Regions from separate parts of the Pseudoalteromonas undina genome, predicted to be linked through region 1. Evidence: predicted binding sites of a transcription regulator. Region 1 holds the regulator's gene; each other region holds the start of a gene.
What was found. Region 1 encodes LexA, which represses DNA repair genes until DNA is damaged. Its sites were predicted from a motif close to TACTGTATNNNNATACAGTA; they were not measured.
Positions count from the first base shown of each region.

Region 2: uvrD (DNA helicase II) is a predicted target of LexA. The motif match lies at 2,550-2,569, and genes of this name have one in related genera.
Region 3: PUND_RS08205 (SulA-like leucine-rich domain-containing protein) is a predicted target of LexA. The motif match lies at 6,253-6,272, and genes of this name have one in related genera.

Region 1 is NZ_AHCF03000003.1:2,301,293-2,312,458, forward strand. Features, by position in the region: gene PUND_RS14275 (hypothetical protein) at 1-102, opposite strand, end outside; gene PUND_RS14280 (SURF1 family protein) at 92-832, opposite strand; gene PUND_RS18455 (DUF2909 domain-containing protein) at 845-1,156, shown strand; gene PUND_RS14290 (cytochrome c oxidase subunit 3) at 1,056-1,931, opposite strand; gene PUND_RS14295 (cytochrome c oxidase assembly protein) at 1,967-2,497, opposite strand; gene ctaD (cytochrome c oxidase subunit I) at 2,497-4,089, opposite strand; gene coxB (cytochrome c oxidase subunit II) at 4,089-5,231, opposite strand; gene lexA (transcriptional repressor LexA) at 5,707-6,324, opposite strand; gene PUND_RS14315 (M12 family metallo-peptidase) at 6,629-8,119, shown strand; gene PUND_RS14320 (PaaI family thioesterase) at 8,270-8,713, shown strand; gene PUND_RS14325 (hypothetical protein) at 8,715-9,095, opposite strand; gene PUND_RS14330 (hypothetical protein) at 9,291-10,001, shown strand; gene PUND_RS14335 (endonuclease) at 10,093-10,746, shown strand; gene hmpA (NO-inducible flavohemoprotein) at 10,754-11,166, opposite strand, start outside.
Region 2 is NZ_AHCF03000002.1:3,975-15,140, forward strand. Features, by position in the region: gene PUND_RS00625 (GNAT family N-acetyltransferase) at 1-342, opposite strand, end outside; gene uvrD (DNA helicase II) at 320-2,485, opposite strand; gene PUND_RS00635 (hypothetical protein) at 2,800-3,024, shown strand; gene PUND_RS00640 (YacL family protein) at 3,139-3,507, shown strand; gene PUND_RS00645 (dUTP diphosphatase) at 3,560-4,183, shown strand; gene yrfG (GMP/IMP nucleotidase) at 4,184-4,831, opposite strand; gene nudE (ADP compounds hydrolase NudE) at 5,096-5,668, shown strand; gene cysQ (3'(2'),5'-bisphosphate nucleotidase CysQ) at 5,661-6,458, shown strand; tRNA gene PUND_RS00665 (tRNA-Met) at 6,599-6,675, shown strand; tRNA gene PUND_RS00670 (tRNA-Met) at 6,755-6,831, shown strand; tRNA gene PUND_RS00675 (tRNA-Met) at 6,899-6,975, shown strand; gene PUND_RS00680 (trimeric intracellular cation channel family protein) at 7,590-8,204, shown strand; gene PUND_RS00685 (YifB family Mg chelatase-like AAA ATPase) at 8,505-10,016, shown strand; gene PUND_RS00690 (response regulator transcription factor) at 10,021-10,725, opposite strand; gene PUND_RS00695 (alpha/beta hydrolase family protein) at 10,891-11,166, opposite strand, start outside.
Region 3 is NZ_AHCF03000003.1:962,678-973,843, reverse strand. Features, by position in the region: gene PUND_RS08235 (NUDIX hydrolase) at 1-411, shown strand, start outside; gene PUND_RS08230 (L-serine ammonia-lyase) at 513-1,889, shown strand; gene cysB (HTH-type transcriptional regulator CysB) at 1,958-2,935, opposite strand; gene PUND_RS08220 (hypothetical protein) at 3,233-3,988, shown strand; gene PUND_RS08215 (NCS2 family permease) at 4,101-5,393, opposite strand; gene PUND_RS08210 (tetratricopeptide repeat protein) at 5,512-5,973, shown strand; gene PUND_RS08205 (SulA-like leucine-rich domain-containing protein) at 6,298-6,732, shown strand; gene PUND_RS08200 (YchJ family protein) at 6,772-7,248, shown strand; gene PUND_RS08195 (DUF6172 family protein) at 7,316-7,618, opposite strand; gene PUND_RS08190 (VC2046/SO_2500 family protein) at 7,810-8,337, opposite strand; tRNA gene PUND_RS08185 (tRNA-Tyr) at 8,450-8,534, shown strand; tRNA gene PUND_RS08180 (tRNA-Tyr) at 8,584-8,668, shown strand; gene PUND_RS08175 (M48 family metallopeptidase) at 8,700-9,392, opposite strand; gene PUND_RS08170 (PAS domain S-box protein) at 9,636-11,166, shown strand, end outside.

The sequences.
Region 1 (11,166 bases):
AGTAATTGCTGTAGGTAGCCAATCAAGTTTTAACGCGCTGTAAGCCAGCACTAAAGGGATAGCGCAGCATACAACAAACAGCAACAGGGGTTTATTTTTCATTATCTATCCTCTTCTTGCTTGCAAAAATAGCAACTACCACACAGGCAATCGCAATTAAAAACCACTGTACTGAGTAGGCATAATGTTTTTCTGGACTCATCACAACAGCTTCATAATGGGGGGCCGCAATCTCATCTTCGTCGCCTTGGCGATAGGCCATAAAATCCACTAAAGTTCGCTGGGATTGGCTACTGAGTGATTGCAGATCAATGATTTGAATTCGTTTAGCTAAATCTGACTGAGTATTGCTATTAGCTAAGGTAAAGCCACTTAAATTATCTTCTTTAATTTGTGCCGTTAACGTAAATTTACCACTAGGTATTGTCACGTTTGGTAGGATTTCTCTTGATCGGCCAGCTTTTACCCAACCTAAATTAACTAATAAAAAGCGCGACTCATCAGGTAATTTTAATAATGTCAGTAAGTCGTATCCAACCTGTCCATTATAAATTTGGTTATCGAGCAGCCAATAATTATTGGTATCAAAATAACCACTCAGCGAAACTAATACGCCGGTTTTATTCCACTCTTTTGGCAGTTGTTGCAACTGTGCCCAGCTCATAACTCCTTGCTGTTGAATATTTTCAATGGCATTAAGCTGTTGTTGCTTTTGATCTGCGCGCTGTAATTGCCAAAACCCTAAACGCATACAAACTAATACCACAATAACAACCAGGCAAACTGTGATTATTGAGCTAAGCTTTTGTTTGTTAAATACAACTAACTGCATAGGGTAAATCCAGTGATTATTAAAATTATTATTGTTCTACTGTTATTATTTATATTGTTTAATTTATTTCGTGCTTTATTTATTATGGTGTCGGGAAAAACCAATGGACGCCCCATGTCTCACTTTTTAGGGCGTCGAGTGTTATTTTCTGTTGTGGTATTAGTGATGGTAATTGCCGCACTAAAGCTCGGTTTAATTACGGCAAATCAATCACCTTTGCCCACTACAGTACATATACAAAAACAAACAAACATAGCCAAACAACATCAACAAAATGCCAGTACCACGCCGCAGCTTGAAACGCGAAGTGCTTATTTTTTGTAAAGTGGCCTTTTAAAATCCGTAGGAAAACGATTAATAAAATAATGGTACCTAAGGTGACATGCATACCGTGAAAACCGGTTAGCAAAAAGAAGGTATTACCGTAAATTCCCGCATCAAGGGTTAAATTAAGGTCATTATAAGCATAAATATATTCTTCTACTTGGAGCCCTAAAAAGCATACTCCCAGCAAAATAGTTACGCCTAAAAACACCTTAAGTGGAGTACGTTTGTTATTTTCCATCGCTACATGGGCAAAATGCAGAGTTACCGACGAAGCCAATAAAATAAGGGTATTTATCAGTGGTAACCCTTGCCAACCCATTGCTTGAGTAGAGGTGCCCCCTGGGGTATTTAACAATGGCCACACAGCCTCAAAAGTAGGCCATAACACTTCGTTAGTCATGGCGTTGTTATCGGCGCCTCCAAGCCAAGGCACAGAAAACATGCGAGCATAAAAAAGGGCCCCAAAAAAGGCCATAAAAAACATGACTTCTGAAAAAATAAACCAGCTCATACCTTGTCTAAATGAGCGATCCATTTGTGCAGAATATAAACCTTGATGCGACTCTTCAATCACATTTTTAAACCAGCTAAACAGCATATAAAGCAATACGGCAATACCCACATACAGTAAGTAAACACCACTGCCTCCCTCTTTACCCATATCCATAACTGTTAAGGCTGCCCCTACCGCAATAAAAAATAGCGCCACCGCGCCAACTATTGGCCATGGGCTTTGATCAGGTACGTAATAATGTTCATATTTTTGATTCATTTCATTTGCTCCTAGTTTTTCACTAGTTTTATAAGCTAGTTATTACTGGCTACTAACTTCTCGCTAATATCAAATACGGTATAAGACAGAGTTAACTCCTCCACATCACTAGGTAACTCAGTATCAACATAAAAAAGTAATTTAAACTCTAACTCCTCGCCAGCCTTCAAAGGTTGCTGGTCAAAGCAAAAACACGCTATTTTGTGTAAATACTTAGCCGCTTTACCCGGCGCTACCGAGGGTATCGCTTGCATCACTTTGTCTTCATTACTGTTGTTTTTAGCGCTAAACATAACCTCACGCATGGCCCCTGGTTTTACATCTACACTGTATTCTTTAGATTTAACCTCAAAAGGCGCACCACTTTGGGCATGGGTGGTAAAACTAACGCTAACTTCTCTATTCTCAGTAACCAAGGTACTTTGCTGTGCTTGTTCTAGCGAGGGCTTACCATTAAGCCCGGTTATATCGCAAAACACGTCATATATAGGTACCATGGCAAATGCAAAAGCAAACATTGCAATGCAAATAACCACCAGCTTTTTTAATAACGGCAAGTGAGTCATTATTTAATGTCCGGCGGCGTTGAGAACGTATGATATGGCGCTGGTGAATCAACTTCCCATTCAAGCCCTTCTGCCCCATCCCAAACTTTTGCAGGCACTTTATCGCCCCCTTTTGCACATTTATACACAACAACAACGAACAGTAATTGCGATAAACCAAAGGCAAACCCACCTATACTAATAATGGCGTTAAAGTCAGCAAACTGCAGTGCATAATCTGGAATTCGACGTGGCATACCAGCTAACCCCACAAAATGCATTGGGAAAAACAGCACATTTACACTTACCAAGGACAACCAAAAATGCCATTTTGCCAAAGTAATATTGAACATATTTCCGGTCCATTTTGGCAACCAATAATAAGCCCCCGCCATAATAGAAAATACCGCGCCCGTCACCAGCACATAATGGAAGTGTGCAACTACAAAGTAGGTGTCGTGGTATTGAAAATCAGCAGGTGTGATCGCCAACATCAATCCCGAAAAGCCACCTAAAGTAAACAGCACAATAAATGCGATACTAAACAGCATCGGCACTTCAAAGCTAATAGAGCCACGCCACATAGTTGCTACCCAGTTAAATACTTTTACGCCGGTAGGTACCGATATCAACATAGTCGCGTACATAAAAAACAACTCACCCGCCACGGGCATACCTGTGGTAAACATATGATGCGCCCACACAATAAAGCTCAACAAGGCAATCGAGGAAGTGGCGTACACCATAGAGGCATAACCAAATAGTTTTTTACGTGAAAAAGTAGGAACAATCGTAGAGATAATGCCAAAGGCAGGCAAAATCATAATATAAACTTCAGGATGACCAAAAAACCAAAATATATGCTGGAACATTACCGGATCGCCACCACCAGCGGCGTCAAAGAAGCTGGTCGCAAAGTATTTATCGGTGAGTACCATAGTAACTGCACCAGCAAGTACCGGCATTACTGCAATAAGTAAAAAAGCCGTGATCAGCCATGTCCACACAAATAACGGCAGTTTCATCCATGTCATACCCGGAGCACGCATATTCACTATGGTGACCACCACATTAATGGCACCCATAATCGAACTGATACCCATTATATGTACCGCAAATACAAACATTGCTGTGTTGTCGTTACTATAAGTGGTGGAAAGCGGAGCGTAAAAGGTCCACCCAAATGCAGGACCGCCACCAGGCATAAACAGTGACGCTAACAAAATCAAAAACGCAAATGGTAAAATCCAGAAGCTCCAGTTGTTCATTCTCGGTAATGCCATATCTGGCGCACCAATCATTAACGGAATCATCCAGTTTGCCAATCCAGTAAATGCAGGCATTACTGCACCAAACACCATGATTAAACCGTGTACTGTGGTCATTTGATTAAAAAAGTGAGGATCAACCAATTGTAAACCCGGCTGAAATAACTCAGCCCGAATAACCATAGCCATTGCTCCACCAATCAAAAACATGGTGAGAGAAAAAATTAAATATAAGCTTCCTATATCTTTATGGTTGGTTGTAAATAACCAGCGCTTAAAGCCTGTTGCAGGTTGATGGCCATGATGAGCCTCATTGGAATTAGGTTGTTCTGCAATGCTACTCATTATTTAGCCTCCCCATCAGCATCCAGTGCCGCTTGTATTTCGCTTGGTTGAATTACCTCTCCGGTGTCATTACCCCATGCGTTACGCTTATAAGTAATAACGGCTGCTATCTGCTTAATAGATAATTGCTTTGCGAAAGACTGCATCGCTGTACCTGGTTTACCATGAAGTAAGATATCGATATGACCTTTGATATCACCTATAACTATTGGGCTGCCTTTAAGTGCTGGAAAGACACCCGGCAAACCTAAACCTGTAGGTTGATGACACGCTGCACAGCTCGCCATATAAACTTGCTCACCAAGAGCCATCAGCTCCTCTTTTGGTACCACTTGATCTAATAACGCAGCGTCTGCTTCAGCCGCTTTTTGTTTAGCTTGTTTAGCTTCTGCCAACCACGTTTTGAAGTCTTCTTCTGTTTTTGCTTCTACCACAACAGGCATGAAGCCATGATCTTTACCACACAGCTCTGCACACTGCCCGCGGTAAGTACCTACTTCATTAATACTGGTCCATGTTTCGTTAATAAACCCAGGGTTTGCATCTTTTTTAACTGCAAAATCAGGTACCCACCATGAGTGAATTACATCATCTGAAGTCATTAAAAAACGTACTTTTTGATTAATCGGTAGCACCAGCGGCTTATCTACTTCGAGTAAATAATTCGGGTTTTTATCGGCAAGATTCGTTATTTCATTTTGAGGAGTCGCTAACATTGAATAAAACTCAACGTCCTCCCCCATATACTCGTAATGCCACTTCCACTGTGATCCAGTAATTTTTATGGTGATATCAGCTTTGCTGGTATCCTCCATGGCAATTAACGTTTTAGTCGCAGGAATGGCCATAACAATTAAGATGACAAAAGGAATGGCAGTCCAGAGTATTTCTACTTTGGTACTTTCATGAAACTGGGCAGGGACAGCCCCTTTAGACTTGCGATGATGGATGAGTGCCCAAAACATAATGGCAAACACGATCACCCCAATCACACAACATATTAAAAATATGGTCATGTGCAGTTGGTATACATTATTACTTATATCAGTTACGCCTTTACGCATATTATATTGGCTATTAGCAAGCACATTTTGCGAAAAAACTAACAATATAAGCCACAAGGAAGAACTCAGCTTACCCATGTGACGGCTCCTTTGATGCTATTGCTGACGCAAAGCGAAGAGGCATACGGCTTAAACGCCCATTCGTTATTTTTATTTTTTATAAGGGTGCTGGAGTTACTAAATGTGTGTGCTCAAAACGACAAGGCTGTGAGTTATTTTTATTCCAGCTCTTTAATAACTAGTTAAAAAATAAACAATAAGCAAGGTGAGTATGAAAAATAAACAAGGGGGTTACTTAAAAAAGTGCAGCAAAAAAATATTAACTAATGAGGTAATTAATCTAAGAGTCAGAGTTGGTAAGGGGTAGCTTGAATAACAGCGGAAAAAATATAAAGTTTTATGATTTAAAACAATTAGAATAAATTTGTTTATCTATAAAGTATTTAGTGATTTTTTGAAATAACAAAAAGCGATTCACAAGCAATATCGTACAAAAATAATTCATGTAAAAACAGCGCCTAATCAATATTAAGCGCTAAGTTATGTTTAAATATCACATCCAATCAGCGTTACGAATAACACCCACCGCTAAACCTTCAATATTGAAAGATTCATTCTCCAAGTCTACTTCAATAGCTGAAAACTCGTCATTTTCAGCATGCAGTAATACTTTTCTGCCGGCTTTTTCTAGACGTTTAACCGTAACATCATCATCCACTCGAGCAACAACAACCTGACCATTTTCAGCTACTTGAGTTTTATGTACAGCGAGTAAGTCGCCATCCATAATGCCAATATCTTTCATACTCATGCCGTTAACACGCAGTAAAAAATCGGCCGCAGGTTTAAACATTAAAGGGTCAATTTTACAGTGGCTTTCTACATGCTGTTGCGCCAATATTGGCTCACCCGCAGCAACTCGACCAATTAAAGGTAAGCCCAGTTGCTCTGGCTCTTCTTCTTCAACAAGCTGAATACCCCGACTCGCGCCCGGCTTCATTTTAATCACACCTTTTTTAGCCAGTGCTTTTAAATGTTCTTCTGCAGCATTTGCACTTTTAAAACCCAGTGTTTGTGCAATCTCGGCACGTGTAGGAGGCATACCAGTGTCTTTAATAAACACTTTGATAAGTTCGAGTATTTGCGCTTGGCGTTTCGTTAATGGTCGCATACAACTGGTTTTCCATACAGTACAATTAACTGTGAGTATATACAGTTATTTTAAGATCGCAAATATAAATTAAGTTAGTTCCACTGATAATAATTAGCTTATCGCATTAGGATATAACCCGCTCTTAACTACTAAAAATTATTTTTGCACTGATTAAAGCAACCCATCAACAGTAAAAATAAAAAATGTATCTTAAAATTTACAACAATAGTTAATTTTAATAGGTGGCAATGTTAATTAATTGAAATAAAAATATTAGCGTGTACACTTTATGTGGACAAAACAAACCAAAAAGGACTATGAAATGAAAAAATACTCACCTTTATTTATCGGACTCCTATTCAGCGGCTATACACAAGCTCAAGTTCCGCTTTTTGAAGTGCAATATATTAATGAGTCACAAAGCGTGGCCACACAAACAAGTAATCAATTACAGTTTGGCCAGCCTCTTTTTGAGCTCACAAATAGCACAAATACCTTTCTTTTACCTGTTAAAGGTAACGACATTGAATTTATAAAAAGTTCAACAAGTTTGTCAGCAACGGGAAGCTTAATTTGGATTGGTAAAAGTTTAGAAGATGACGAAATAACACTTATTAAATCTGCAAAAGGCATTTCGGGTACTGTAAAAGTAGGTGAACAGATATATAAATTACAACCAAATAAGCACTCTGGTCATAATTTCATTGAATTAGATCCCCAAAAGCAGCCAGCTGAACATGCTCCCGACTATAAACAGTCTAATCACCTGGAGTTTATGAGTGAACAAATTTTAATAGCTCAAAACACTCAATCGGTAATGGCTAACGAAACGCAAAGTAATATTAGTTTATTAGTTTTATATACCCCAGCAGCAGCTCAAAAATCAGGGGATATAAATAGCTTAATTGATCTTGCGGTTGTTGAAACCAACCAAGGTTATCAAAACTCAGGCGTCAACGCAGTTGTTAGCATAGCCCACATGAGCCAAATTAATTATACTGAAGCTGCAAACTCAAGTACTGATTTAAATCGTTTAGCAGCTAAGAACGATGGTTATATGGATGAAGCACATACATTACGCGATCAATTCGGTGCAGATGTAGTTATATTAGTAAATGATGTCAATGGTTACTGTGGCCAGGCCAAAGCCATTGGCGCTAATGCTCAAAGCGCTTTTGCTATGGTCGATTATAATTGTGCAACGGGCTACTATTCCTTTGGTCATGAGATTGGGCACTTACAAGGCGCTCGCCATAATCCAGAAAACGATCCTTCAACAACTCCTTATTCATTTGGACATGGTTACCAACAGCCTCAATCACAATGGCGTTCAGTGATGGCATATAATTGTCCAGGTAATTGTACACGTATTAATTACTGGTCGAACCCTAATAAATCATACAATGGAGATGTAATGGGGACTTCGGCAGAACATGACAATGCCAGAGTGTTAAACTTAACTAACCCTATTATTGCAAACTTTAGATCTTCAACCCCCCCAATTCCTGGTGACAATGTACTCCAAAATAACCAAGCAATTATGGTTAATGGCGCAAAGAATAGCGAAAAATTATTTACATTTGCAGTACCAAGTGAAGCAACACAAGTTACTTTTAGAACATCAGGTGGTAGTGGTGATGCTGATATATATGTAAAATTTAACGAAACGGCATCCACAAATAATTTTGATTGTCGCCCATATAGAAATGGCAATAATGAGAGCTGCAGTGATACTCGCAGTGGAAATTACTCTGTCATGCTCAAAGGCTTTGATGCTTATAATAATGTAGAACTGGTCGCTAGTTACCAATAATAAGCAAGCTACATAAGCAGGCGTCGTAGTATGGCTACCTGCTTAAATTAAGCTAAAAAAATTTTATTTGCTATCACTCACGACAAGATTTAAATTTCACCTTAATATGAGCTCAATTTTATATTTTTAAACATTCTTTTAGGAGCGAGTATGAGCATTTGGCACCAACCAATTACATTAGAGTTTTGTAAGCAATTAGATCAAGGGATCACTGGCCAAGGCACGCTCATGAAGACCATGGGAATTGAAATCAGTGAAATTGGAGATGACTACTTAGTCGCCACTATGCCGGCAATTCCAGAGCATCATAACCCTATGGGTATAGTGCATGGTGGTGCCAATGTGGTCCTTGCTGAAACCGTAGCAAGTTATGCCGCTAACTTTGTAGTTGATTTCAGTCGATTTTATTGTGTTGGGCAAGAGATCAGCGCAAGCCACTTAAAAGCGTCACGCAACGGCACATTAACGGCTACCGCAAGGGCTTATCATATTGGTAAACGCAGCTCAGTTTGGGACATTAAAATAACCAATAGTCGCAATGAGCTTTGCTGCGTATCAAGAATGACCGCAGCCGTAGTCGAACGAAAAGGTTAAATTACTTTTCCAGAGGGTAAATAGTAACTTCTATGCCTGCGCCAATTGCAGATATGCGTAACAAGGTATCTGCATGCAAGGCCTGATTAAAACATTTTGGCGACGTACCCGACTCAAATCCCATATCAAAGGTTCTACGAGAACAACTTAACCATTGCTTTAATGCATTGCGTGAACACGACTCAATTAGTTCACATAAGTGATTAATTGCTTTATCAGGTGTGGTTATTTCACCAGCTACTTCGATGCGTGCCAGTTGGCGGTATTCGTCTTTATCATAATGTAAAATGGTTGCGACCTTTTTTAAATCAGCAACTAATACGCTAATATCTTGCTTTGACTCGAGCTCTAGATCTACATTTAAAAATTGAATTTCCGACATACAGTTGTGTTACCCCACTTAAATTTCACCGCAAACTTTAACCTAATTTTGCATTTATACCAAATCAACAGCTTATAATTTATTTAATTCCTTTATTAAGCTGCAAGTATTAAAGTAACGGTTAATACAGCTATTAACCTAATGGTAGCTAACTCCATTAGGTGCCTTGCAAAAAATAATAATAAGAGAAAGCGAATGAACAAACGCATTTTTAAAACAGCCCGTAAGCTGCATAAATGGCTAGGCTACTTTTTGGTAATACAAATTTTTGCATGGCTGCTTGGCGGTTTATTTATGAGCGCCATGCCACTTGAAAAAGTACACGGTAAACACCTTGCAAACCGCCAACTAGAAAACCCTTTCAGCCAAGCCGATTACACAGCCTCACTTGATAAAATTATTGCGAATACACCACAACCCCAGCAAATTAATTATAGTCACTTTTTAAATACCCCAGTAATTACAGTAACTACAGCGAGTAAAACCTATAGTTTTAATGGTACAACTGGCGACCCACTTTCACCACCAAGCAAGGCACAAATAATCACTAATGCCCACGCTCACCTTTTAATTAATGCAAACGTTATAAGCACTAAAAAGCTGGCAACCAGTTTTAGAGAAGCCGGGTTTAAAGAAAATATTTGGCAAGTTAATTTTAACGATATGCTTAGTACCAGCTTATATTTTAATGCTGATAACGGCGAGTTCATTACAGTTCGCAGTAATATCTGGCGAGTGTTTGACTTCTTTTGGATGCTACACATTATGGATTACGATGAGCGCGAGGATTTTAACAACCCGTTACTCATTAGCTTTGCTGCCAGCAGTGTGTTTTTTAGTTTTACTGGTTTTATTTTATTACTGCAAAACATCCGATTAAGAACAAGAAAACGTAAGCTATCCTGAGTTTTTAAGCAGGTTGTACAGAAAACTGATTTACCATTTAGGTTATTCTCTTTAAAATCGCGGCTCCTGTAGTTCACTAAAGTGATAGGATATGCCGCATTTTATTTTTGCGTTATTGCTTTGCGTTATCAGCTTTACTATTAATGCTGAGCAATTTACTCGTTTTTCCAGTGCTAAAAAACACTTAATTAAAACCTTACCAACGGATGCAAAAAGTATCTATTGTGGTTGCGACATAAAACGTAAAGGCAAAAAGTTAGTACCCGATGCAACCCATTGTGGTTATGTGCCACGCAACACATTTACCCGCTCAGGTAACGTGAACCAACGCGCTCTGCGAATAGAATGGGAACATATTGTACCCGCTTGGGAGTTCGGTCATCAGTTACAATGCTGGCAAGATGGTGGACGTAAAAATTGCCGTAAAGTAAGTGCAAAGTTTCGCATGATGGAAGCTGATATTAACAATTTAGCTCCCGCAATCGGTGAAATCAACGCTGATCGTTCAAACTATCGCTTTGGCATGTTAGCCCAAAATGCTAATCAATATGGTCGCTGTGAGGTTAAGGTTAATTTTAAACAACGCGTTATAGAGCCTCCGGTTTATGCACGTAAACGTATTGCCGATGCATACGCTTACATGCAAAAAACTTATGGTTTAAAAATATCAAATCAACAACAAAAGCTGTTTAATGCGTGGCAACAACAAGCTTATGCCGCAAACACCGACAGTAAAAAGCTGTAACTTATGTTTATAATGCTTGGTGTGGTCCAAATATTTCGTAATGAATATTCGAGCTCTGTACACCTAAGTCAAGTAGTTGGCCTTTTACATAAGCCATAAATGAAGCTGGTCCACACAAATAAAATGCCCCTTCGCTAATAGGCAGTGATGCTTCAAGCACAGATAAATCCATAAGACCTGTGTAATCACATCCCCCACCACCTTGATTAAACCAGGTTAAGGTTTTTAGTTGTGGATGCATAGCCGTTTGCTGAGCTAGGTAGTCTTTAAATGAATACTCAAAGCTATTTTCACACGCGTGTAAGTAACTAATCGCTTGATTAGTATTGTCGCTCAATAGCGTTTGCAGCATAGCCATCATTGGGGTTTGGCCAACACCTGCAGAAATAAGCACAACGGGGCTTGTTGCATCTTTCAAAA
Region 2 (11,166 bases), on a different contig from region 1:
TTTAAGTTCGGGTAGCAATATAATTAAAAAACCACCTGCTTGCACAACGCCACTGAGCGCGGCTAGTTTATCTGGCACCAGTCCACTGTAGCCGTCATAAACAGCATGGGCGCACTCTTGCCCTAAAATTTGGTGGGTATGCTCTGGCCAATGTGCATTAATTAAATGAGTGCTTTTAGACAGCACAAAAGAAGGGTGCTGCAAATGAGCAAGCAACTGAGTACATTGCTCATAACACCAATTTTTATCGCCTGTAAGCAGCAGTAACTGGCGATGTTTCGCATACGCAAGTTGTTGCTGTACACGCTCTACAACGTGGTTAAACGGCTTGTAATCTTGCATAAGCTGTTACTAACCACTTACTGCCTAAGTCGTCAAAGTTAACTTGTACGCGAGATTGTGCGCCACTGCCTTCGTAGTTGAGTACGGTGCCAATACCAAACTTTGCATGCAGCACGCGTTGACCTAAGTTAAATCCGCTTTCTTCAAATGCAGCATGGCTAACCGATGCGCTAAAGCGACCGGCTGCAGGCGGGCGAGACACTTGTGTTTTAATACGAATTTCTTCTACGCAGTCTTCGGGTATTTCACGTAAAAAGCGCGATGGGCTGTGATATTTCTCTTGGCCATATAAACGGCGGCTTTCGGCATGGCTTATATACAGCTTATCCATAGCGCGGGTCATACCCACATAACAAAGGCGGCGCTCTTCTTCTAAACGGCCGGTTTCTTCATTACTTTGCTGAGATGGAAACATACCTTCTTCAACACCGACCATAAACACTAAAGGAAACTCCAAACCTTTAGCTGAGTGAAGCGTCATCATTTGTACGGCGTCTTCATGCTCATCGGCTTGGCCTTCGCCAGACTCAAGTGAGGTGTAAGCTAAAAAGCCTTGTAGTGGCGAGCTAAACTCTTCCTCTTCAGGGAGTTCATACTGATCGCAGGCACTAATTAATTCTTCTAAGTTTTCTACTCGAGCGCGGCCTTTTTCGCCTTTTTCAGCCTGATACATAGCCATTAACCCTGAGGTTTGAATCGCGTATTTAGCTTGCTCATGCAGCGTTAAGTCACTAATTTTATCTTCAATATGCTCAATAAGTTCGACAAACTTGGCAACTGCTCCAGATGCTCGACCCGATAAATGCTGTTGTTCTACAATGGCTTTAGCAGCATACCAAAGCGGCAAAGATTCAGCGCGAGCGCAGTCACGTATATGGCTTAATGTTTTGTCGCCAATCCCACGGGCTGGGGTATTAATTACACGCTCAAATGCGGCATCATCTTGGCGGTTACCCACTAAGCGTAAGTATGAGAGGGCATCTTTAATTTCTTGACGTTCGAAGAATCGCATACCACCATAAATTCGGTATTTTAAACCTTCTTGTAGCATCGCTTCTTCAAGTACCCGCGATTGCGCATTACTACGATACAAAATAGCCGCATCCTGTAGCGCATTTCCGGCATTTAGCCAGCTGCGTAATTTGCTACTCACAAAGCGCGCTTCATCTAGCTCGTTAAAGGCGGCATAAATAGAAATTGGTTCGCCGTCGTTACCGTCAGTCCACAAGCTTTTACCCATACGCTCGGAGTTATTTTGTATAAGTGCATTAGACGCTTTAAGAATAGTGGCAGTCGAGCGATAGTTTTGCTCAAGGCGAATCGTCTCTGCATCAAAGTCTGTTAAAAAGCGTTTGATATTTTCAATTTTAGCGCCACGCCAACCGTAAATACTTTGGTCATCATCACCTACAATCATGATGCTACTAGTGTCGCCCGCAAGTAGTTTTAACCATGCATACTGAATAGTATTGGTATCTTGAAACTCGTCTACTAGCATGTGTGCGAAGCGCTGCTGATAATGACGAAGCAGGGTTGGGTTGTTTTTAAGAACCTCATAGCTACGTAGTAATATTTCAGCAAAATCAACGAGGCCTGCTCTATCGCAAGCTTCTTGATAGGCTGCGTAAACGCGCAGCATCATTTGCTCGTTAATATCGTATGCCTGAATATCTTTAGGGCGTAAAGCTTCATCTTTTTTAGCGCTTATGTACCAACCAAACTGTTTGGCTGGCCATTTTTTATCATCAATATTCATCGATTTTAACAAACGCTTGATCATACGAAGCTGATCGTCAGAGTCTAAAATTTGAAAGGCTTCAGGTAAATTTGCTTCACGGTGATGTGCCCGTAAAATTCGGTGCGATAAACCATGGAAAGTACCAATCCACATGCCGCCAACAGGGGCTTTTAGAGTTTCTTCAACCCTTGAGCGCATCTCTTTAGCGGCTTTATTGGTAAAGGTTACCGCAAAAATACTGTAGGCAGAGGCTTGCTCTACTTGCATTAACCAGGCAATACGATGAACCAATACTCGAGTTTTACCTGAACCTGCTCCTGCTAATACCAGCATGTTTTGTAATGGCGCTGCAACGGCATCGCGTTGTTTATCATTTAAGCCATCGAGTAATTCTGAAACGTCCATCGTTACGCCTTTTTAATCAATAATGAGAGCAGTATAACAGGTGTTTTTGTTAGGCTAAATAAAATACTGTTTTTATAAACAGCTATTTATAAAATAGGTATTTAAGTTGTTGAATAGTGAACAGTATAAACTGAGCAAGTAACTAAAATAGCTATTTAAAATTGCTAATTTGACTTATTTTTGGCAAAAAATACTAAAGCGATAAATTCGTAATAATTTAACTGTATGATTTGTAAGCCTTAATAAATTGGCATAAAGTGTGTAGTATAAATAATAAGTACAAATACAAAATTAATTAAACTACAGAGGTTAGTATGTCTCAACAAGGTTCTGGCGGAAATGTAATAGCCGCTCTATGTAATATTTTTTTCCCGGGTTTAGGGCAGTTGGTGCAGGGTCGTATTTTACCGGCGCTGGTGTTTGCCATTTTGGTTTTTGGCGGTTACGCGTTATGGTTCTTAGTTGTTCCTGCTATTGTTGGAGCCGTATTCCATTTATGGGCAATTATTGATGCTGCCCGCTATCGCTCAGGCGGTTAGCTATATTGATGATACTGAAATAGCGCCTTGCGGCGCTATTTTTGTATCTGGCTTGCGTTATTCATAACTGACTAGGTTATAATCTGTTGTAATTAGCAGTACTGGAATAAAGTTATGGAATACCAATTTATTCGCGACCCTATTAGTGGGTTAAGAATTAAAATAAGCAGCGAGCATGCGATTATAGGCCGTTGGTTAAATGAAGAAATAGGCAAAGACAAAGTGGCTATGGTGCTGGCGCTTATTAGCTCGGTGAGTTCAAGCTTTGAACCGTTAACACTTAAAGGCCAAGAAATTGACCTGATCCTTTCTAAAGATGAAGCGTTATTTGAAGCGCATGCGCTGCATCAAGATAACGAAGATATATTAGCCTACCAAGATGACGAATTAATGCTTGAAGAGAATGATTTAAGCAGTGGTTGTGGTTTTGAAGACTTTGTTGACCTGATCAACTCATGGCATGAGTTTTCGGCTGGTCGTTAAGTTATATTATCTGTATTATTACCCTAATTATAAATCCAACAGTGGAACCAATATGTCTGCGAATTTAAACAAGCTAGTTGTTATGCTAGAAATGCAAAATGCCATGAATACTAAAGTACATGAGCAATGGTTTAGCCAAGGCTTCGAATGGTACAGAGCTATTTGGGTTGAATGTGCAGAAATGTTAGACCATTACGGTTGGAAATGGTGGAAAAAACAAACACCAGATACTGAACAGGTGATTTTAGAGCTGGTTGATATTTTTCATTTTGGCTTATCGTTGCGTATTGACGGTGAGACTAGCTACGAGCAAATAGCAACAAAACTACAAGCCGAAATGAGTGCACCACAACAAGGTGATGACTTTAAACAAACGCTTGAATTACTAGCGGCCAGTGCTGTTGCCAATAAAACCTTTGATGCAGCCGCCTTTGCTGGTTGTATGGCGCAAATAGGCATGGATATTGATGATTTATACCGTGGTTATGTAGGTAAAAATACGCTTAACTTTTTCCGCCAAGATCATGGTTACAAAGATGGCAGCTACATTAAAGTATGGCATGGTCAAGAAGATAACGAACACTTAGTAGAAGTAGTTAAAAGCCTTGATACTGAACATGCAGATTTTGCAAAACAGGTATATCAAGGCTTAGTAGCGCGTTACCCAAAAAGCTAATTATATAATAGCGCGGTAGTCGGTTACGCTTAAGTAATCGCTTATATCGTTATGTGGTTGCTGGCTATTAGGGTTAGCAACCGCAAGTAAATGCTCAATGCCGTATTCTCGTGCGGCATGTAATACCGGTAAACTGTCATCTACAAATAAAGTGCGGCGTTTATCAAACCCTAAGTCCTCTTGCACTTTATGCCACAAGCTTTGTTGCTCTTTACTTACTCCATATTCATGAGTCGATACCACCCCGTCTAAATAGTTATCAATAGCGGTATGTTCAAATTTAAGCATTACGCATTCAGGATGGGCATTGGTAAGTAAAATGAGCTCTTTACCTGCTCGTCTAAGTTCAGTTAAAAAATGCGGAACGTCTTCACGAATTTTGATTAAGTGGGCAGACTGGCGCTTTAGTTCGAGAATAGGTAAGTTTAGCTGTGCTTCCCAATAGTCAGAGCAGTACCACTGAATTTTGCCACTCACAGCCTGATAGCGTTTTAAGATATCTGCGCGGGCTTCCTCAAAACTGATATTTTGAGCCAGAGCATGTTGTTGGGGTACAACATTGAGCCAAAAGTCAGTGTCGTAATGTAAATCAAGTAAAGTTCCATCCATGTCGAGTAATACAGTATCGATTTTTGACCAGTTGAGCATGATGTATCCTTGTGAAAACTACTTTTTGAAATGAATAAGTTGCGATGAAGTAGATTAATGAACTTTGTTAATTGAGTTATTAAGGTATAAATCCGACAATATTATATTAAGAGCGTATTCGTGGCCTAAAATAAAGAATTAACCTTAGCTAAACCCGAGAATTATTTGCTCAATTAAATTGCTTTTAATTCAAACTGAAACTCGCATCTTATACTCATTTGGGTATATGATTAGTATAACTGCAATGATAGCAAATTGATGCCCATGACACAGAAAAAGCACCCAACACCACCACAAATTCTCAGTAATAATGTTGTCGCTAAAAGTCGCTTATTTACTGTGGAGTCTTTAGAACTAAAATTTTCAAATGACGAAGAGCGTCAGTATGAACGAATTCGCGGCGGTGGCCGTGGAGCCGTTATGATTGTACCTATGACCACTGAAAATGAGTTATTACTGGTTCGTGAGTATTGTGCAGGCACCAATGACTATCAGTTAGGGTTTCCCAAAGGGCTGATTGACCCAGGTGAAACGCCTGAACAGGCTGCAAACAGAGAGCTCAAAGAAGAAATTGGCTTTGGCGCTGAATACTTTAAACCGCTTAAAACGGTCACTATGGCACCGAGCTATTTTAACGCAACCATGCATATTTTGTTTGCTAAAAATTTATATCCTGAAACCTTATTAGGCGATGAGCCTGAGCCCTTAGTGGTGGTGAAATGGCCACTTTCACAGTGGCAGTCGTTATTAGAACAACCTGACTTTACTGAAGCACGTAGTGTTGCGGCTCTGCTATTATTAGATAAGTATTTAGCCTCAGGAGACATTAATGAATAAACTTCTAGAGCCATGTATTGAGCTTGCGCAAAGTGCAGGGGATGCCATTATGTCTTTGTATAAAAAAGACGATATTGGTCAGCAAGAAAAATCAGATAATACGCCAGTAACAAAAGCAGATTTAGCTGCAAATGATGTGCTCGTGGCGGGTTTAAATGCGCTTGCTCCTGACATTCCAATTATGTCAGAAGAAACCCCCATTCCAGCGTTGCAAGATAGACAACACTGGCAACGTTATTGGTTGCTTGACCCAATGGATGGCACCGGTGAATTTATACTCGAAAGTGGTGACTTTGCCGTTAATATTGCATTGATAGAAAATAATCACCCAGTGTTGGGGGTTATTCATTGGCCAGCAAAGGGCGTGACCTATTATGCAACGGCTAAAAATGGGGCATTTAAGCGTGAAGGTGAGCACGATAAACAAATATTTGTAGCACCGCCCGAGAGTTTAACTTTGGCTGTAAGCCGCCGGCAAAAAATAGAAGCAGTTAGTCAGTATCTAAATGCGCAATTTGCAACGGTGGCTTTAGGTTCGTGTTCACTTAAGGCGTGTATTGTTGCTGAGGGTAAAGCAGATTGTTTTTTAAGAATAGGTCCTACAGGTGAATGGGATACGGGTGCATCGCAGGTTATTGTTGAAGAAGCAGGTGGCTGTATTACCGACGCTGAATTTAATCCTTTAACGTATAACCAAAGAGAAAGTACAGAAAATCCAGATTTTATTGTTATGGGTCATCCCGACTGGGAGTGGCAAAAAATGATAAATCCACATCAGCGATTACTGTAACATCACTGTTTGATGGGTTTTTGTTCACTTAAACGTTTTTAATTAGTAAAACCTTGCATTATAGGTTTATTCCTATATTATAGCGCTCTCTTCGAAACAGGCTTGTGAATAACACAATACTGTTACTAAGAAATTACAGGCGCGGGATGGAGCAGTCTGGTAGCTCGTCGGGCTCATAACCCGAAGGTCGTTGGTTCAAATCCGGCTCCCGCAACCATTTTTATTGAAATTTGGTTTTTGTAAAACTCTAACTTAAGAGCATAAATTAAGTAGTCGATAGACTTTAAATATACAGGCGCGGGATGGAGCAGCCTGGTAGCTCGTCGGGCTCATAACCCGAAGGTCGTCGGTTCAAATCCGGCTCCCGCAACCAATTTTCTTTAGAGGATTGGAAGCCAAGTTGTAATGTAAGCAACTATAAATAAATCTGCAATTTCAGGCGCGGGATGGAGCAGTCTGGTAGCTCGTCGGGCTCATAACCCGAAGGTCGTCGGTTCAAATCCGGCTCCCGCAACCACTGAAATAAACAGTTATAGTAAAGCAACACGCCTAAAGCGTGTTTTTTTATGCCTAAAATTCAGTGAAATGGATAGCTCGTCGGTCTCAGCTCTCCATTAGCCAGCAAAGGTCGTCTATTAAATTCCGGCTCCCGCAACCACTGAAATAAACAGCTATATTAAAGCAACACGCCTAAAGCGTGTTTTTTTATGCCTGAAATTCAGTGAAGTAAATAGCTCGTCGGTCTCAGCTCTTCATTAGCCAGCAAAGGTTGTCGGTTCAAATCCGGCTCCCGCAACCACTGAAATAAATTGTAAGAATGAATCGACACTCTATACGAGTGTTTTTTTATGCCTAAAATTCAGTGAAATGGATAGCTCGTCGGTCTCAGCTCTCCATTAGCCAGCAAAGGTCGTCTATTAAATTCCGGCTCCCGCAACCACTGAAATAAACAGCTATATTAAAGCAACACGCCTAAAGCGTGTTTTTTTATGCCTAAAATTCATATTCCCTCACGCTATTTTTAACACGTATACCTGCTGTTCTTTTCTAATTCTACTTTTTGAAAGTGTTATTGCTGAATATTTAGTATGCTATGCACTAAACTCTTTAAAACTTTTTGTAATCAAAATTATGACTGAACTTTATCACTGGTTTGATTTAATAGGTGTGGCGGTATTTGCTATCTCAGGCACCTTGGTAGCCTATGAAAAGAAAATGGATGGCTTTGGTGTAGTTGTACTTGCAACTGTTACGGCTATTGGCGGCGGTACCGTTCGCGATGTGATACTCGACCAGCCCGTATTTTGGTTACACGACCAAAGCTACTTCTACGCTATTTTGGTGGCGGTTCTGGTTACTACACGACTGATCAATAAGCAAAAATCCATTCCATACTATGTATTGCAAACCGCTGACGCGTTTGGCTTAGCCTTTTTTGCGGTCATGGGAGCGCAAAAAGCGCAATTGGCTGGTATGCCAGATATGACGGTTGTGATTATGGCTGTAATAACCCCCTGTTTTGGTGGGCTTATTCGCGACGTGCTTGCCCGCGATATTCCAATGCTGCTTAAAGGTGAGCTGTATGCTATTACCTGTATTGCTGGTGGCATTGTCTATACATTAAGTATCAACCTATCGTTAACGGTGGAAGTGGCAATGATTCTGAGTATGCTAATGACCTTATTGCTACGCTTTTCGGCGATTAAATGGAAGATTATATTACATGTTTTTAAATATCCTGACTAAACTGGGTTAATACAGCTGTTAACTAGGGCCTGTTGACCTTTGCGGATTAAAGTTTGTTCAAACTAGGGGCGATTTAATCGCGGCGCGAGGTTTGTAACCTAGTGGACTAAGTGAAAACCGAGCAACAAAGAGTAAATCGCCCCTAGGCAGAACCCTTCGGGCAGCGCCTGTTTGGCATTAATGCTGTGTTATCGCCTATTTATGGGGAGTAACCACACGACATAGGCTCTGCCTTGCCTAAATACCAAACAGACTGCTGCAAATTTAACCTTGAAAGGTCAGCAGACCCTAGGATAAGGAATGTCGTTAGCCCGTATATTTTCTCGCGCGCAGGTGGGGATAAACGCCCCCGAGGTGATGGTTGAAGTACATTTAGGGAATGGTTTACCCGCCTTTCATATCGTCGGCTTACCCGAAGCATCGGTTAAAGAGGCCAAGGATAGAGTGCGTAGTGCTCTTGAAAACTCGCAATTTGGATTTCCCGATCAACGTATTACCGTTAATTTAGCGCCTGCCGATCTTCCTAAAGATGGTGGGCGATTTGACCTTGCGATTGCGGTAGGTATTTTGGTCGCATCGGGGCAAATAGTCTGCCCTGATATTCATAAGTATGAATTTTACGGTGAGCTTGCACTTAATGGTGAAATACGTGCTGTAAATGCCATTTTGCCTTCAGTGCTTGGTGCCAAAGAGCAAAATCGTTGCTGTTTTTTGCCTCTTGAAAATGACAGTTTGGCCAGCCTTGTCAGTGGTGTAAAGCGAAAAGCCGTCAGTTCTATACAAGAGGTGTGGGGAGACTTACTCAATCAACAACCTTTACCACTCAATATTGCCTACCCTGATTGCACCCAAGCGCCAGATTTTTTACTCGATTTAAGCGATGTAAAGGGCCAGCCTGGTGCAAAGCGTGTATTAGAAATTGCCGCTGCTGGTGGGCATAACTTATTGTTTTTAGGTCCACCAGGAACCGGAAAATCAATGCTTGCACAACGAATGGCCACCATAATGCCAACCATGTCTGATGATGAAGCCATTGATACTGCTGCTTTATATTCAATTATTGGCCACTCAATTGATTTAACCAATTGGCGTCAGCGACCGTTTCGTAACCCGCACCACACTTGTTCTGCAGTAGCGCTGGTGGGTGGCTCGTCTAACCCTAAACCCGGTGAAATATCGTTAGCGCATAATGGTGTGTTGTTTTTAGATGAGCTCCCTGAATTTGAGCGTAAAGTGCTAGACTCGCTACGCGAGCCAATGGAAACCGGAACAGTGACGATTTCGCGCGCGGCCAGACAAATGGAATTTCCAGCGCAGTTTCAGCTTATTGCAGCACTTAATCCCAGTCCGACAGGGTGTCATCATGATAAACGGGCGACACCCGATCAGGTGATGCGCTATTTATCGCGAGTATCGGGGCCGTTTATTGACAGAATTGATTTGCAAATTGAACTACCAAGGTTGAGCAGCGTGGAGCTACAAGGTACAACTACAGAAGAAACCAGTGCTGAGGTGAGGGCACGAGTAGAAGCAGCTTATGCAGTTCAGCTTAAACGCCAAGGTAAAGTAAATGCGCGGTTAAATAACAAAGAGATGAACTTGCACTGTGAGTTACCACCTGCAGAGCTGCAGTTTTTAGCCAGAGCCAGTGAAAAGCTGGCGCTATCGCCGCGCTCTTATCATAGAGTAATCAAAGTGGCGCGAACTATTAGTGATTTAAAAGGTGCGCCACAAATCAGTTTAAATGAGCTTAAAGAAGCGCTTAATTATCGGGCATTTGAGCGTTTATTATCGCAGTTAACCCAACACTAAGGCTTTAAATTGAAAGCATATAGCCTTTACCGCGAACAGTGACAATACGTTTTTGATCTTTCTCATCGTTCAGCTTTTTACGTAAACGACCCACTAACACGTCTACTGTGCGATCGTTGGGGCTCCAATCGGGCTGGCCAATTTCTTCTGATATTTTTTCACGGGAAGTCGCTTTACCAGCATTACCAATCAAACAAATAAGCACTTTGTGTTCTGCTTCAGTCAGTCGTGATTCAATCCCACTGGCTGTAATAAGGGTGCGATTATCTGGATGAAGCTTAAAATCGGCGTATTCAATAAACTCTTCACTGTCATCGTCGCTGTGATTATTGGCAACTCGTTTGTATAGGGCGCGCATTCTTAGCTCAAGCTCAAGTAAATCTACCGGCTTGCAAATATAGTCATCGGCACCTTGAGCAAGGCCTGCAATTCGATCGGCTTGTGAGTCACGACTCGATAATAAGATAACGCCAATATCGGTGAGCGTATTTAGCTCTTTGGCAAGTTGTAAACCGTCGCGTTTTGGTAGCACAATATCAATTATTGCCAAGGAAATAGTATTGCGCTGACTTACGCGGCTTTTAACAACATTTAACGCATCGGCCCCGGTGGGGTCAACGTCAATAGAAAACTCGGTATTTATAAAATGATTTTGGATGCGCTTTACGAGTAGTTCGTCATCTTCAACCAATAAAACATTAATTGCCATAGTCTGTTATTTTTTTAGTTTCAGCTTTACATATTAGCATCATTGATGGCCTGTATAACACAGAGATCGTTGTTTTTCGGTAACATTATATTACGAATTGGTCTAATAACATTACTTTTGTAATGCGCACTTTTCACTTGAGCGACAAAGTGCGCATTATGGTTACTAATCTTTATACATTGAATCCCACCATTGTGGTTCATTTTTTAAGTTTTTGTCAAAGTAAGCCAACATGGTGTTCCACCAATTAAATCGCTTATCGCGCGCAAATATTTGGTGATCCGCTCCTTTGTACTCTATCATTTCAACGTCTTTATTAAGCAGTTTTAGTGCGGTATACATAGTTAAGCTTTCGCCCACAGGCACATTGGTATCACTGTCACCATGAATAAGCAGTAATGGTGTGGTTACTTTATCAGCATGGAATACAGGGCTATGCTG
Region 3 (11,166 bases), 1.3 Mb from region 1:
CACCACCCTGGGGAGATTTGTTTACCGGGTGGTAAATTTGAAATTAATGATGTTAACCTGCGCACCACGGCACTGCGTGAATTACATGAGGAGCTAAACATTCCCCCGCATAATGTTCAAGTTTTAGGCCAGCTGCCCCAATACTCTACCCTTACTGGATTTACTATACGTCCTTTTGTGGGCTTAATTAAAAAAGAAACGGTATGGGAGAACGATCATAACGAAGTACAAGCCAGCTTTTTACTCTCTATAAAAGCGCTGAACAACGAAGCTAATTGGCAACCAATCCCCTTTGAACGTAATGGAAGAGCCCTAACTTTAAATGGCTTTATCACTCCTCACGGGCTTTTGTGGGGTGCCACAGCCAGCATTATTAAAAACTTTACAAAACAACTCGCCATACCAGTTTAAATCTTTGCTAATAAGGGTTACACACCTGCATTTCCACGTTATTATAGTCGACCGTTCAAAGAACAGCTTAATGCTGAGAAAACTAAGTAGAGACACACATTATGATCAGTGCATTTGACATGTTTAGCATTGGTATTGGCCCTTCATCGTCACATACCGTCGGCCCAATGCGTGCATCACGCTTATTTGTTAATGACCTAGATGAGCAACAACTATTAGCAAATGTAACCGATGTAAAAGTAGAGCTTTACGGCTCACTGGGGCAAACAGGTGTTGGTCATGGTTCGGGAAAAGCAGTGATCCTTGGCCTAGCCGGTTATGATCCTGAAACCATTGATGCCGATTTAGTGGACGATATTTTAGCAAAAATAGAAAATGAGCAGGTTATTTATCTAAACCAAACTCATAAAGCTAAATTCCCTAAACAAGGCGCTATTGTTTTTCATCGCAGAAAAACACTCCCTAAACATTCCAACGCAATGGAAATTATTGCCTATAACAATGACGAAAAAGTATATAGCAAAGTTTACTACTCTATTGGTGGCGGGTTTATTGTTACAGATGAAGAGTTTGAAAAAGAAAAACAAGCGGCCTTAGATATTCGCGAAGAAAACCCTGCCCCGTTCCCGTTTGGAACGGCTAAAGAATTACTCGAAATGTGTAAAGAGTCGGGTTACAGCGTATCAACGTTAATGATGAAAAACGAAAAAACCTTACGCAGTGAAGAAGCCATAAAAGATGAATTATTTAATATTTGGCAAGTAATGAAAGCCTGTATTGAACGTGGTATGCGCACCGAAGGTATTTTACCTGGTGGTTTGAAAGTAAAACGCCGTGCACCAAGCTTATATTTAAAGCTCAATGTAGAAGTGAGTAACGATCCACTTCGTGCTATGGATTGGGTTGATTTATTCGCATTAGCAGTGAATGAAGAAAATGCAGCAGGCGGTCGTGTGGTTACTGCACCAACAAATGGTGCAGCTGGTATCCTACCAGCCGTATTAATGTACTATCATACTTTTATCAAAGAAGTTGATCGCGACATTGCTACTCGGTATTTATTAACCGCGGCCGCTATTGGTATTTTATACAAAAAAAATGCCTCTATCTCAGGTGCTGAAGTGGGTTGCCAAGGTGAAGTTGGTGTTGCCTGTTCAATGGCTGCTGGTGCGCTAACTGAAATTGTTGGTGGTAACGTGGTACACGTAGAAAATGCCGCTGAAATTGGCATGGAACATAACTTAGGATTAACCTGCGATCCAGTGGGCGGCTTAGTGCAGGTACCTTGTATTGAGCGTAATGCAATGGGCGCTATTAAAGCAATTAATGCTTCTCGTCTTGCTATTCGCGGTAGTGGAGAACAAAAAGTATCGCTTGATAAAGTAATTAAAACCATGCTCGATACCGGTAACGATATGAAAACAAAATACAAAGAAACCGCTCGCGGTGGATTAGCTGTTAACATTATCGAGTGCTAATTAGATAGCATAAAAAAAAGCCGCTTAGTTGCAAAACTAAGCGGCTTTTTCATTACTGTTTATGGCGGTTATTTAACTGGCAATTCGATATCAGCAAATAATTTATCAACATCGTCTTGATTACGCAGCAAACTTGCTCGCTCTACTCGCTCTTTGGTTAAATGCGGTGCAAAACGCTCGATAAAGTCATACATGTAGGTACGTAAAAAGCTACCTTTTCTAAAACCAATCTTAGTGGTGCTTGCTTCAAATAAATGGCTAGCATCAATGCACACTAAGTCGTTGTCGTTTACCTGATCAATTGCCATAGATGCAACCACACCGACACCTAATCCCAGGCGCACATACGTTTTAATAACATCGGCATCGGTGGCGGTAAATACAATATGTGGCTCAAGCCCATAGGCGTTAAATGCTTTATCAAGCTCTGAGCGACCAGTAAAACCAAATACATAAGTGATCAAAGGATACTGCGCTATATCTGCCACCGTTAAATTATCGACTTTTTTCGCAAGGGGATGATCTTTAGCAACCACAATACTGCGATTCCAGTGATAACAAGGCAACATAACTAAATCTGAATATAAGTGCAGTGCTTCAGTAGCAATCGCAAAATCTGCATCGCCGCGCGCAGCTGCATCCGATATTTGCTGCGGCGTACCTTGGTGCATATGCAGTGACACTGCTGGGTATTTTTGGGTAAAGCCTTGGATTACGCTTGGTAACGCATAACGTGCTTGGGTGTGCGTAGTCGCAATATTAAGTTTACCTTGATCGGGCAGCGTATGTTCATTAGCAACCGCTTTAATACCCTCAACTTTTGAGAGTATTTCTCGCGATATGTTAATGATTTCTTCGCCAGCACCTGTAACGTGAGTTAAATGTTTACCACTACGGCCAAAAATTTGTACACCTAGTTCATCTTCTAACATACGTACTTGCTTAGAAATACCAGGCTGGGAGGTAAATAAACTCTCAGCGGTAGCTGAAACATTTAATTTATGATTTTGAACTTCTACGATATATCTAAGTTGTTGTAATTTCATGGCTATGTAGTTTCGTTATAATTCACATTGACAGATAAAAGCGCACCCTAATTAATAGGTAACTATATAAAAGGCTGATTAAGGTTACACAATGTAACAATTAATTTATTGAAATTTCAGGTTAACACAATAAATAAAGTTGAGATAGCAATGATTATCAGCAAACAAAACATAACACATTAAGATTTAAACGCTTTATGCATGGTGTTTTTTTTAGTTAATCGGCGCAAAGTTTCCCACCTTTTATATATTTAATGTAAGATTAGATAATAAGGTTAAGAATTTGAGAATTATAACATGATCGTTTCCATTATAATTGTATTAATTGTTGCGCTTATCGTCATTGCACTGTGGGTTAGTGCTGTTCAACAACACAAAGAAAAACAAGAAGCTGAACGACGTAAAGAGCTAACAAAACAAAAAGCTATCATTGAAGAAACTGAAGAGGCGTTAATGAATAGCGCTAATATCCCACTTTCAGAAGCAACTCAGCGAATATTACAACGTCGTATTCATGATGCGCTAAGTAATATGGTGTCTATTTCAAGCGGTGGTAGCGGACTAAAAAACCGCTTAAAAGAAGCAAAAGAGCGACTACAAAATCCGATTCAAGACGGCTCGGATGGTTTTGTTTTACCAGGTAATGACAAGCAACTGATATCACTAATACAGGGTATAAAAAAGCTCCGTACTATTATCCGTTCTGAGCACAACAAAGGGAAAGTTGACAGCCAAGCGTTTATTGCAGAAGACAAACGCCTTGAGAAGCTACAACTAAGAATCAACATTGAAAGCCAGATAAAACGTGGTCTAGCAGCTCAAACAGCCGGTATGGTAGGCTCTGCTAGGCAGTACTTTGAAAAAGCAGCTGCCACACTTAACAGTGTGTCATTTAATGATGATTACATTACTGCAAAACGAGTTGAAGTTGAAGGCTATCTAGAAACAATAAGCACTGAATTAAAGGCATCAAACGCTACATCATTGAAGAAAAAGAACGAACAAGAGCAAGATGATTTAGACGTACTGTTTGCACCGAAAAAGAAATGGTAATCCATTACCTAATAAAAAAGCCCATACAACTGTATGGGCTTTTTTATAACTGAAATTTAGTCACTATATAAATTTACATACCCAAACTAAATCTAGCTATTTAACAAAAGCATTAAGATAAAAATGCAAACTTAATAATAAACAGTGCCGTTAAAATCCAAACACTAATACTTACCTGATCTCTTTTACCACACAGTACTTTAACCGCTGTATAAGAAATAAAACCCAGTGCAATACCGTGTGCAATTGAAAAGGTCAATGGAGTCATTAACAATACAACACTCACTGGAATTGCATCAGTCATATCATCCCAGTTTACAAACTTTAAGTTTTGTAGCATTAGAACGGATACATATAAGATTGCCCCTGCTGTTGCGTATGCTGGTACCATTTGTGCCAAAGGTGCAAAAAACATCATTAATAAAAAGCAGCAACCTACAACTACAGCCGTTAAGCCCGTTCGGCCCCCCACTGATACTCCCGCTACAGATTCTATATAAGAAGTTGTTGTTGAAGTTCCCAGCATTGCACCGGCAATGGTTGCAGTGCTATCAGCGCTTAATGCGCGACCTAAGCGCGGCATATTGCCGTTTTTATCTGCTAGACCCGCTTTTTGAGTAACCGCTACCAACGTGCCTGAGGTATCAAATAAATCAACAAATAGAAACGCAAAAATAACACTCAACATAGACAGTTCAAAAGCAGCACTAAAATCAAGTTGCATAAAAGTCGGCATTATTGAAGGTGGCATTGCAACAACACCATGATATTCAACTAATCCCATCGACACTGCTATCGCGGTAACGAGTAAAATACTAATAAGCACGCCGCTTTTAAAGTCACGATAAAGTAATGCCGCAATAATAAAAAAACTAAAAATAGCTAATAGCGGACCCGGTGACGTTATATCGCCTAGCTGCACAAGTGTTGCTGGGCTTGATACAATAATACCAGCACTTTTCAGCGCAATAAGTGCCAAGAATGCACCAATACCGGTTGCTATTGCTTGTTTGAGCACCAGGGGGATTGCATTAATAATCCACTCTCGCACCTTAAATAAGCTTAATATTAAAAATATACACCCTGACATAAACACCGCGCCCAGCGCTGCTTGCCAGCTATAGCCCATACCTAGCACCACGCCATAGGTAAAAAATGCATTTAATCCCATACCCGGTGCCAATGCCAATGGATAATTGGCCCACAACCCCATAATAAAACACCCTATTGCAGCGGCAATACAGGTTGCAACAAAGGCAGCACCTTGGTCCATGCCTGCTTCTGCAAGCATAGCTGGGTTAACGAATACGATATAAACCATCGTAATAAATGTAGTCATACCGGCAATACATTCACGGCGAACCGAAGAATCATTTGCACGGATTTTGAATAAGGCTTCGAGCATAATAAACTTGTGGTTGTAAAAAGTGGCGAGATTTTAGCATAAAAATAACTTTTTACAGGACATTTTACCTTGCTATATACTAAACTAGCTAAGTGATTAAAATAACAAACGAAGTAGCATGATCAAAACGACACCAAGTGGCCAAGACTTAGAGCAACAATTAGACAACATTCTTTCTTTTGTAACGCAACCAAGCGATGCAAATCCCCCTGCGAGCTCTAAAAACACCGATCAAGACACATTAAATAAAGCTCTTTATTACCTTAAAAATGAACAAGGCGCCTTAGCCGCAAAATGGATGCGTTTAGCAGCAATGGCAGGAAACTATCGTGCACAGTTTTACTTAGGGCTATTTTTCATTAAAGGCCAAGGTGTGCCACAAAGTGTATTTCATGGGGCTGCGTGGCTCAGCTTAGCTAGTAGCCAAGGATATGAGCCAGCAATAGAGGCAATGAGCGATATACGCAAACACATTAGTACCAAACGACTTAAAGACGCCCAGTGTTATGCCGCCAGCTTATATGAACAAATTCATCAGTTACAATTTTCACATTTGATCCCTATAAGTCACGAAAAATAGTTTTACTACCTAGTAACTCATTCTATCTGTAAATTAATTAAGCGTTTTATAAGTTAAATGCAACAACGCTTAATTTTTTAAACTACTGTATACCTCATGCATTTCAAGATTTATTTAGTTATAGATTCAAAAGCTACCGTCAAAAGTATTCATCCCCAAAAATTATAATCTATTGTTATATATGAACTATTTATTTTTAAATAGTTTCATTATCGTGCTCAGCTGAATAACTGTACAAAAAAATAGCAAAAAACACTTGCACCAAACAACTGTATAAACTACTGTATACATGTACTGTATAAAAACCCAGTGAGTGAGACGATTATGTTACAGCCTATTACCGTAAGAACAGTTAAGAGCTACCAACAAGATGACCAATCTGATTGTGTTAACGTTGTACAAATTGAAGATGAGATTTCAGCGACCTTTGAATTATTAAAAGTATTACACCAATACAATAGCTTAAATGCATGGACACTTTTAATTGCGCCAGACCATGTACCTAGTAAAGCGTTACTTGATTCATGTTCAATTGATACCAGTAAATTATTAGTTATACGCCAAAAACATTTAGTTAATATAGAGTATGTTTTAAGTTCTGCACTTCACAATGGAAATTTTGCAGCGGTGATCACCTGGACCGACATAATAAATAATCAGCAACTATCACAGTTATCATTAAACCTGAGCCATACACGCACTAAGCTGTATTGCTTTAGCAAAAAAAGCGCTCAAGCTGAGATTTCACTAACGCAATAAGCTTGGTAAACTAGCGTTTTAATACACAGTACATTTATTATGACCTCTAACGCCCTACTATGTTTTTGTGGCAGTCAGCAACTTTATGCTGATTGCTGTGAACCTTTTCATTTAAAAACCAAACAGCCACAAACACCTGAGCAACTTATGCGTGCTCGCTACAGTGCATATGCGGTTAAAAACGCGGCTTTTGTTCGTGAAAGTTACGCAAAAGAAAAGCAAGCTGAAAACTCACTATCAGAAATTAAGGACTTTGCAACTAGTTGCCGCTTTATAAACTTAACCGTATTAGATTCTGGTTATAATGATGAAACAGGGTTTGTAAAGTTTAAAGCCCATTACTTTTATCAAGACTTGTATTGTGAGCTGGCTGAGCATTCAAAGTTTATTAAAGAAGATGAACAGTGGCGATACCTTGATGGTGAGATCACACCGGTTGCTGATATCAAAGTGAAACGCAATGATACTTGTCCTTGCGGCAGTAATAAAAAGTATAAAAAGTGTCATAGTGTATAAGTAACAACCACAAAAAATGGGCCACTTGGCCCATTTTCAAAAACTACACTAAACGCAACTTAGCGTTTTATTCGTCATCATCTTCATCGAAGTCTTGACGCTGTGCAGGTCTTGCTAAAATCTCTAAGTAGAAAGAGGTTAAACCTTGCTTTTCAATTTCACTGATGTGATTGTTAATTTCAGCAACGTGAACCACTTGGGCCTCTTCAGCCGTGTTACCAAACTTACAATCAAATGCCCAGTAGTCGGCATCAACAGGTAAAGTTTTATTACGTTCTCTTTTCAAATATTTTTTCACTTCATGCTTTGCAGCATCAACCATACGAGGGTATTTGATTTTCTCATGATTCAGCGTGAATGTTTTCTTCATTACGTTCCTAATTACCTTGGTTTAATGATAATGGCATTTAATGTCATACCATTTGCGCCATTATAGCAATTGCATTTAAATTTTGGATGCTTTTTTTATATTAAATCGGTTATTAAAATAAAGCACCTACAAAACCACTAATATAAACACAGTTTATTACAATCTAATGGCGCTTAAAAAACAGCATTTAATTAGGCACTAAACAAATGTAATGGCTGGTGGAGGGCTTCATTTTGTAAATCATCATAAAATGCTGCGGCATCCATTTGCATATTTGAGAGCGGCATATCACTGTTTTTAATTCGCCGACGTACCGCCAGTTCACAATTATCAATCACGTTAAGCGGAATATGATTTTTATCATCTCGAATATTTAACGGTTCAGGCTTTAAGCACTGAGTTAACTTTATATCACTCATCCCTATAGCGCTTCCCATTTTTGCTAAAAGTTCCGTGTTATTTTTGCCAATTAACATATTAAAGGTATCTGGCGCTAATGGCTGCTTTGGGCCCGCACCAAATTGCTTTCGCAAGGTCTCTTCATCAGCTTGGTAACCACTTGCATCACTTTTAGGTAAGTGAAACTCACTAAAATCAAGCGCGTCATGAGAGAGCATTGCTAATAAAAGTGCAAACTCGCCTCGGCGGTTATCGTGCACACTTTCATTAAGCCTCGTTTTTAACTGGCTCTCCGTGATTAACAAATCACCAATCTGCATAGACTTTAGCCTATTTAACTAATTAATAAGTATTTATCGGCTAAATTTGAATTTTCTTTAGCTTTTTTCTTTACTTAAATAAGAAGTTTGCTATTATCTGCCGCGTTGCATTGGAGGGGTTCCCGAGCGGCCAAAGGGATCAGACTGTAAATCTGACGGCTCAGCCTTCGCTGGTTCGAATCCAGCTCCCTCCACCACTTTTCTTAGGCTAAGTTAAGTGGGGCCAAATGCAATAAAAATTAGTGTGGAGGGGTTCCCGAGCGGCCAAAGGGATCAGACTGTAAATCTGACGGCTCAGCCTTCGCTGGTTCGAATCCAGCTCCCTCCACCACTTCTCTTTACTACCTCGTTTTATGTCCTAATTATTCAAAAACCCATTGTAAACTCATGCCATGCTTATTTAACCAAGCACTTGCTTTTTTGTGTTCTGAATAAAATAATCCTACACGATGCCAAAATTGTGCACTGTGATTTAAATACTTTAAATGCGCTAACTCATGCACAATCACGTAGTCAATTATCCATGTAGGTGCGCTTGCCAAGTGCAAGTTGAAGGTCAGTTCACGCCTGCGGTTACAACTGCCCCAGCGACGCTTATACAATTGAATACGAATATTACTCGGTAGCTTTTCACCCATCAGCTGACAATAGTCGTTAACTCGCATTTCAATATAACTTTCTAACTTCTCATGCAAAAACTGCTCTAGCAAACCTTGATACATTTGCGTTCGATGCTTCACACGTGAAGAAATACTCAGTAACAGCGTTTGGCTTTCATTGTGCTGCTGCCATTGAGTGCGTGCTGCATTTTCAAATTGCACATTTACAGCTTCATTAAATAATTTAATGCTATGGGTTTTGAGTGGAAACTGCCTTGTATCGGCTTGAATTTGTTGCTTATGTAACTGAGCATCAATCCAGCCCTGTTTACTCAACAGCCATTCATTAATTTGTGTTTTCGTTACAAAATGGGGCGCATACACCGTAAGTTCTCGTTGTGCGACTTTAATCGCTACTGTTTTTCTTCGTTTACTTCGCTTTAAAGTGTAATCCAACAATAAATGCTGCCTATTTATAATTAAACACTGGGCTTTATTTTACCTTGTACCATAACGGCTGATCTATAAATAATCCCTACTAAATGCCATTTTAATACCAATGCATGTAGTAATTCTCAATGAATAGTAAGTTTAGAGCTTAAAACACTTACGTTGCTGTTGTAACTTAGAGCTCAATACCTTGTGATTATTGTTGCGTTTATATTAGACTGGGTTTAAGAGTTATTATGTGAATGATTGATGCTATCTAATTTTTTTATAAACCAACCAGATCCAAGTCTGGTTATTAATGGTGTATACGACCCAAGTTTAGTGACACTATCTATACTCACCGCAATTTTTGCAGCCTACTTTTCCCTTCACGTTATCGATTTAGCAAATAATACTCACTTTAAGTCTTATCGTAAGCTGGCCAATGTAACTGCAGCTTTAGTGCTTGCTGGGGGGGTATGGAGTATGCATTTTATTGCTATGCTCGCATTTTCTTTGTGCACTACAATTGAATACGATCCCACACTCACTTTTGTGTCGTTTATACCGGCTTTACTGGCGTGTACCATTGCTTTTTCTTATTTGAAAACATATAGCACCCACCCTCGTATTATCAATTTAATTCTAAGCTCACTTTTATTTGGCGCGGGTGTTGGCACCATGCATTACAGTGGTATGGCTGCAATGCAATTAAGTCCATTACTTCGTTATGATCCAATGTGGTTTAGCGCTTCAATTGTTGTAGCAGTGCTGCTCTCTTTCATCAGCCTCTATGTACGTTTTCATTTACCTGCACACTTTAAAAAATTAACGCCGGTGCATAATCGTATTATTTGTGCGCTTATTCTGGGGCTTGCCGTGGCTGGCATGCATTATATGGGCATGGCCGCTGCGCGATTTATTGCAACCACTCCGATAATTAACGAGCAAACAAATCAATCACATCTAACCTTTATTGCTATTAGTGTTTCGTTCGCCACGCTTTTATTAACAGCGGTGGTTGTGATCATCAATGGTATGATCCGCTACAGAATGCTGTTAGGTAAAAAATCTGCTGAAGAGTCTCGCCTTGATGCTATTTTATCAACTGCTATTGATGGCATCGTCACTATCAATATTAAAGGTACCATTTTAAGCTTTAATAAGGCCGCAGAAACGATTTTTGGCTGGAAAGATAATGAGGTCATTGGCCTAAATGTAAAAATATTGATGGCTGATGATATTGCTAATCAACACGATGCTTTTTTAAAAAACACCACAAACCATGAAGTAAAGCGTGTAATTGGCGTTAATCGTGATGTGTGGGCAAAACATAAAAATGGTCATCAATTTCCAATTCGACTAGGGATTGGTGAAGTAAAGCAATTGCAAACTGAAACACTATTTGTTGGCTTTATTACCGATTTAACTGAGCAAAAAGCATTACAACAAAGCTTAATTGAAAAAGAGCGACAATATCGTACCTTGATGAACAATATGCCCGGTGTTGTATTTCGCTGCTTGTTAGATGAACACTGGAGTATGTTGTTTATAAGCCCAAGCGTCTATGAACTAACGGGTTATCGCGCTGAAGAGTTTACTGAGCAGCGTATTACCTTTGCCGAGCTGATTGTTAAAGAAGATGAAGCGGCTATTTCTTTAGCCATTGATCAAGCGGTTGCATCAACCAATCAATACTCAATTGAATACCGCATTCGCCATCGCAACGGCAATATTATTTGGGTACTGGATCAAGCAAGTATTGTCACAGGCTCTAAAAATGATGCCCGCTGGGTTGATG